2 regions of the Variovorax sp. FG153 genome follow, and region 1 is predicted to be linked to the other one. Evidence: riboswitches for the same ligand, from Rfam matches in the RefSeq annotation. Region 1 holds a riboswitch; the other holds the start of a gene.
What was found. A riboswitch is a leader RNA that binds a small molecule or an ion and turns the genes downstream of it on or off. The one in region 1 is predicted to bind S-adenosylhomocysteine.
Positions count from the first base shown of each region.

Region 2: linked by a shared signal. The riboswitch ahead of metH (methionine synthase) and the one ahead of ahcY (adenosylhomocysteinase) in region 1 are both predicted to bind S-adenosylhomocysteine.

Region 1 is NZ_JBMDKG010000004.1:157,629-161,034, forward strand. Features, by position in the region: gene ACODT0_RS07370 (TlyA family RNA methyltransferase) at 1-280, opposite strand, end outside; gene ahcY (adenosylhomocysteinase) at 290-1,729, opposite strand; S-adenosyl-L-homocysteine riboswitch at 1,800-1,867, opposite strand; gene ACODT0_RS07380 (hypothetical protein) at 2,023-2,691, shown strand; gene phaP (TIGR01841 family phasin) at 2,890-3,384, shown strand.
Region 2 is NZ_JBMDKG010000005.1:207,719-211,124, forward strand. Features, by position in the region: gene metH (methionine synthase) at 1-1,750, opposite strand, end outside; S-adenosyl-L-homocysteine riboswitch at 1,811-1,910, opposite strand; gene ACODT0_RS08850 (PACE efflux transporter) at 1,970-2,407, opposite strand; gene ACODT0_RS08855 (LysR family transcriptional regulator) at 2,524-3,406, shown strand, end outside.

The sequences.
Region 1 (3,406 bases):
ACTGGCCCACGTCGAGGCACAGCTTGCCGGCGGCATCGACGCCGCTGGCCTCGAGCGCGCCTTCGAGCTTGAGCCCGCCGCGCGAGACATAGCGCGCCTCGGCCGCGTCGTCGAGCTCGAGCTCGGCCGACTCGGGCACCTCGTCGCGGTTCTTCGCGACCGAACGCCACGCATCGGTCGAGCCCGCATCGCGCCAGCGCATGCCGCCGGCAATGAGCCGCACGGCCTGCGAGCGCGAGGCGGCGAGGCCGCGTTCCACCAGCAACTGGTCGGCTCGCATGCGCGGCGATCAGTAGCGGTAGGTGTCCGGCTTGTAGGGGCCGTTCTTGCTCACGCCGATGTAGGCGGCCTGGGCGTCGGTCAGCTCGGTGAGCATGGCGCCGACCTTCTTCAGGTGCAGGCGCGCGACCTTCTCGTCGAGGTGCTTGGGCAGCACGTAGACCTTGCCGGCCTGGTAGGCGTCGGGCTTGGTGAACAGCTCGATCTGCGCGATGGTCTGGTTCGCGAACGACGAGGACATCACGAAGCTCGGGTGACCCGTGCCGCAGCCCAGGTTCACCAGGCGGCCCTTGGCCAGCAGGATGATCTTCTTGCCGTCGGGGAAGGTGATGTGGTCGACCTGCGGCTTGATCTCTTCCCATTCGTACTTCTCGATCGACGCGACGTCGATCTCGTTGTCGAAGTGGCCGATGTTGCAGACGATGGCCTGGTCCTTCATGGCGGCCATGTGCTCGTGGCGGATCACGTCCTTGTTGCCGGTGGTCGTCACGAAGATGTCGGCCTTGTCGGCCGCGTACTCCATCGTCACGACCTTGTAGCCTTCCATCGCGGCCTGCAGCGCGTTGATCGGGTCGATCTCGGTGACCCACACCTGCGCCGACAGCGCGCGCAGCGCCTGGGCCGAGCCCTTGCCCACGTCGCCGTAGCCGGCCACGCAGGCCACCTTGCCGGCGACCATCACGTCGGTCGCGCGCTTGATGCCGTCGACCAGCGATTCGCGGCAACCGTAGAGGTTGTCGAACTTGCTCTTGGTGACCGAGTCGTTGACGTTGATGGCGCGGAACAGCAGCGTGCCCTTGGCGCTCATCTCGTTGAGGCGGTGCACCCCGGTGGTCGTCTCTTCGGTCACGCCGATGATCTCGGCCGACTTGCGCGTGTACCAGGTCGCGTCCACGGCCAGCTTGGCCTTGATCGCGGCGAAGAGAATGCGCTCCTCCTCGCTGCCCGGGTTGGCGATCACGCCCAGGTCCTTCTCGGCGCGCTGGCCCAGGTGCATCAGCAGCGTGGCATCGCCGCCGTCGTCGAGGATCATGTTGGGGCCTTCGCCCTTCGAGTCCTTGGGACCGAAATCGAAGATGGCGTGGGTGTAGTCCCAGTAGTCCTTGAGCGACTCGCCCTTGATCGCGAACACCGGCGTGCCCGACGCGGCGATCGCGGCGGCCGCGTGGTCCTGCGTCGAGAAGATGTTGCACGAGGCCCAGCGCACCTGCGCGCCCAGGGCCTGCAGCGTCTCGATCAGCACCGCGGTCTGGATCGTCATGTGCAGCGAGCCGGTGATGCGCGCGCCCTTGAGCGGCTGGCTCTTGGCGAATTCCTCGCGGATGGCCATCAGGCCGGGCATCTCGGTTTCGGCGATGCGGATTTCCTTGCGGCCCCAGGCGGCGAGCGAGAGGTCGGCGATCGCCTGGTCGGCGGACGAAACAGGGGTGGGCTTGAGAACAGCGCTCATGTGAAGTGAACTCCAGAACTGTGTTTGAACGAGGCCACTGCGATCGGGGGAAAAGACTCACCGCGAGAACAGCGGATGAGCGTGGTTGCGATGGGTCCGAGCCTCACGCCTGGCGGCGCTGCAACGCTCCTCGGAAGCGGCGGATTGTAGACGTGCCGGACACGGGCGCCAACGGCCGGGGCTTCCCACATCACGGAACGCGAGCACGCGCCAACACCCCGCGTCATGCAGGGCTCAGAGTCGGGGCGTACAACGCGGCTTGCCTTCTTTTCCTTTTCAGCGAAAGCCCTCCGATGCCCTCATCCCGCCTGTCCGCGCCCCCGTCCCCCACCGCGCGCCGTGCGCTCTGCACGGCGGCCCTGCTCGGCCTCGCCACCTTGCCGGGCCTGTCCCTCGCACAGCAGGCTTCGGCCACGCAACCGGTGGTGCGCGTGCGCGGCACGCTGGTCTACGCCGACGCGAAGAAGCTCGTCGTCAAGGACCGCGACGGCGAGGTCGTGAGCCTTGCGCGGCCCGCGGACATGCCGCTGTCGGAGGTCTACCGCATCAAGCTGTCCGACATCAGGAAGGGCAGCTTCGTCGGCACCGCCGCGATGCCGCAGCCCGACGGCACCCAGAAGGCGCTCGAGGTGCTGGTGTTCCCCGAGGCCGCGCGCGGCAGCGGCGAGGGCCACTATCCGTGGGACCTGCAGCCGCGGAGCACCATGACCAACGCGACCGTGGCCGACCTCGCGGCCGCGCCACGCTCGGTGCGCGGCGGACAGCAGCTGCGCCTGACCTACAAGGGCGGCGAGAAGACCGTGATCGTGCCGCGCGACGTGCCGGTCGTGACCTTCCGCCCCGGCACCGAGGCGCTGCTGGTGCCGGGCGCCAAGGTGCTGGTCAATGCGCAGGAGCGCAACGGCACGCCGACCGCGCTGCGCGTGGTGGCCGGGCGCGACGGCTTCACGCCGCCGATGTAAGCCGTTGCCGCTACCCGGCGACACCGCATCGATCGCCGGCGCCGCGGCGCACACCATCCCTTCGGGAAATCCCCCAGGCAAATCCGCGGCCGCGACCGCCGCGGCAGGGTCGCCGCGGCGTATCGTGGCGGCGGACCGCGCGCGTGCGCGGCCGGTCCCGCCACCATCTTGTCCAACGTCCTCAGGAGATTCCGCACCATGGCCACTGCCAAGAAAGCCGCCGCCAAGAAGACCACTGCCAGCAGCAGCGGAAGCGCCGCGAAAAAGGCGACCCCGAGCGCGGCCGACATGCTCAACCCGCTCAAGGGCATGGCCGAGCGGCTGCAGAACCTCAACATGACCGACGGCGCGAGCAAGCTGCTCGACAGCGGCCGCAAGGACCTGCAGGCGCTGATGCAGGCCAACGAGAAGTCGTTCCAGGGCCTGCAGACCGTGGTGCAGCGCCAGACCGAGATGATCAAGAGCGCGATCACCGACTGGCAGGCGGCCGCCAAGGACATCCCCGGCAAGGACCCCAAGGAAAGCCTCGCCAAGCTCGACGCGCTCGGCCGCCAGTCGTTCCAGCGCGCGGTCGACGACATCAAGGAACTCGCCAATCTCGCGGCCAAGTCGCAGGCCGATGCCTTCGAGGTGGTGCGCCAGCGCATCCAGTCGAACGTCGACGAGGTCACGAAGATGCTGCAGCGCAAGTAGCGCGCGGCCCAGGCGCCGCGCC
Region 2 (3,406 bases), on a different contig from region 1:
TGGCCAGTGGCCACAGCGGCACCTGCTTCTTGTTGGCGTGCTGCGCGCGCACCTTCTCGTAGTCGGCGTTGATCTCGCCGATGTAGGCCGCGGCCTGGTCGCTCAGCAGCGACTGCGCCACGCTCACGCTGCGCGAGGCATCGGGCACGTAGACCACCGGGCCTTCGTAGTGCGGCGCGATCTTCACGGCCGTGTGCACGCGGCTGGTGGTGGCGCCGCCGATCAGCAGCGGGATCTTCCTGATGCGGAAGTGGTCGTCCTTCTGCATCTCGCCGGCCACGTACTGCATCTCTTCCAGGCTCGGCGTGATCAGGCCCGACAGGCCCACGATGTCCGCGCCCTCGACCTTCGCCTTGGCGAGGATCTCGTGGCACGGGACCATCACGCCCATGTTCACCACCTCGAAGTTGTTGCACTGGAGCACGACGGTGACGATGTTCTTGCCGATGTCGTGCACATCGCCCTTCACGGTGGCGATGATGATCTTGCCCTTGGTGCGCACGTCGCGGCCCGCGGCCTCGTCCTGGCGCTTCTCTTCCTCGATGTAGGGGATGAGGTGGGCCACGGCCGACTTCATCACGCGCGCCGACTTCACCACCTGCGGCAGGAACATCTTGCCCTGGCCGAACAGGTCGCCCACGATGTTCATGCCGTCCATCAGCGGCCCCTCGATCACATGCAGCGGACGGCCGCCCTTGGCGAGGATCTGCCGGTAGGCCTCCTCGGTGTCCTCCACGATGAAGTCGGTGATGCCGTGCACCATGGCGTGCGACAGCCGCTGGTTGACGTGCACCGGCTGCTCGGGCGTGCCGCGCCACTCGAGCTTCTTGTTGTCGTCCTTGGCGCCGCTCTTGGCGCTCTCGGCCACCTCGACGAGGCGCTCGCCGGCATCGGGCCGGCGGTTGAGCACCACGTCCTCGACGCGCTCGCGCAGCTCGGGCTCGAGGTCGTCGTAGACGCCGACCATGCCGGCGTTGACGATGCCCATGTCCATGCCGGCCTGGATCGCGTGGTACAGGAACACGGTGTGGATCGCCTCGCGCACCGGGTCGTTGCCGCGGAAGCTGAAGCTCACGTTCGACACCCCGCCCGAGACCTTGGCGCCCGGCAGGTTCTGCTTGATCCAGCGCACGGCGTTGATGAAGTCGACCGCGTAGTTGTCGTGCTCCTCGATGCCGGTGGCGATCGCGAAGATGTTCGGGTCGAAGATGATGTCCTCGGGCGGGAAGCCCACCTCGTCGACCAGAATGCGGTAGGCGCGCTCGCAGATCTCGATCTTGCGCGCGAAGGTGTCGGCCTGGCCCTTCTCGTCGAAGGCCATCACCACGGCGGCCGCGCCGTAGCGCTTCACGAGGCGGGCCTCGTGCTTGAACTTGTCCACGCCCTCCTTCATGGAGATCGAGTTGACGATGCCCTTGCCCTGGATGCAGCGCAGGCCGGCCTCGATCACTTCCCACTTCGAGCTGTCGACCATCACCGGCACGCGCGCGATGTCGGGCTCGCTGGCGATCAGGTTGAGGAAGCGCACCATCGCGGCCTTGCTGTCGAGCATGGCCTCGTCCATGTTGATGTCGATCACCTGCGCGCCGTTCTCGACCTGCTGGCGCGCGACGGCCAGCGCATCCTCGAACTGGCCGTTGAGGATCATGCGCGCGAAGGCCTTGGAGCCGGTGACGTTGGTGCGCTCGCCGATGTTGACGAACAGGGATCCCTCACCGATGGCCACCGGCTCGAGGCCGGACAGCTTCATGGGAGGAACGGAAGGCGCGGGAACATCGCTCATGGGGCTCACCTGGGCAGGGGAAGACACGTCAGGTGAGCGTCGTTGCAACCGGGCCTTCCGGGCAGGTTCTGCGAGAAGGCGCCTTCCAAGCCTGACGGCGGGTGCCGCTGCAACGCTCCTTGGAAGGGGTGGCGATTTTACCGGCTGCCGGTGGCGCGGCCGGCGCGCGGGTCTATCGCGGCGGGTTCAGGCCGCCTGCGCGACCGGCGCCGCCGAGGCCGGCAGCCCGAAGACGCGGTCGAAGGCCCAGTTGAAGACGAAGGTGTAGACCAGGAAGAAGATCACCAGCCCCAGGTCCATCACCAGCGCCTGCCACAGCGAGATGCCCAGGCCCCAGGCGAACATCGGCACCAGCAGGCCGATCAGGCCGCCCTCGAAGCCGATGGCATGGGCGATGCGGCGCTTGAGGCTGCGCCCGCGCACCGCCTGGCGCGCCTCCCAGCGCTCGAACAGGCTGTTGAAGATCAGGTTCCAGATCACCGCGATGACCGAGGCCGCCACGGCCAGCACGCCCGAATGGCCGAGGCCGGCGCCCGTCATCAGCGCCAGCCCGGCGCTGGCGGCCACGATGGCGATCCCTTCGTAGAGGGTGATGTAGACGATGCGGCGCTGGATTCCCTGCATGACGGACTCTCTCTCGGCTTGTTGTGTGACTGCGATCCCTGGACTTTATGTGTCTCCTGCTGATATAAAAAGTCAACTTATTTCAGTTTTATTGATAGATCGATCCGAGAACAGCCATGAGCTTCTCCAGCGACAGCGTCGAGGTCTTCCTGGCCGTGATCGACCACGGCTCCTTCTCGGCCGCCGCCCGCGCCCTGCGCCGCGTGCCGTCGGCCGTCAGCATGGCCATCGCCCACCTCGAGGCCGAGCTCGACCTGCAGCTGTTCGACCGCAAGGGCCGCGAGCCCCGGCCCACGGCCGCCGCGCGCTCGCTCGAGCCGCAGGCGCGCGCGCTGGCGGCGCAGCTGCGCCAGCTCGACGCGCAGGCGCTGGCACTGACCCAGGGACTGGAGGAACGGCTCACGCTGGCGATCGCGCCCGAGCTGCTGGCCGCGCCCTGGAGCGGCGCGCTGGCCGAGCTGGCGCACGAGTACCCGCTGCTGCAGGTCGAGGTGCTGGCCGCGCCGCAGGCCGACGCGCTGGCGCTGCTGCACAGCGGCCGGGCCCAGCTCGCGCTGGTGTTCGAGCGGCCCAGCCTCGACGGCCGCGAGGGTTTCCAGGAGGTGGGCAGCGACACCATGGTCGCGGTGATGGCGCCGGGCCACCCCGTGCTGGCCGCCGCGCCCGGCGGCCGCCTGCGCGAGGAGCACCTGATCGCCACCCGCCAGATCGTGGTCGCCGGCCGCGACCTCGTCGCGACCATGGACCCGCGCAGCGTGTTCGCGCGCCACCTCTGGCGCACCGACAACGCGCTGGCCGCCCTGAGCCTGATCACCGCCGGCGTCGGCTGGGGCTGGCTGCCGCGCAATTTCGTGCGGCCGCACGTGGCGGCGGGCGCGCTGGTCGAGATCCCGCTCGAGAACCTCAGCAACGGCCTGAACCTGTGGGTGGACGTGGTGTGGTCGCGCGAAAGGCCGCTGGGGCTGGGGGCGCAGCGCTTCGTGGCGCTGATTTCGCGCG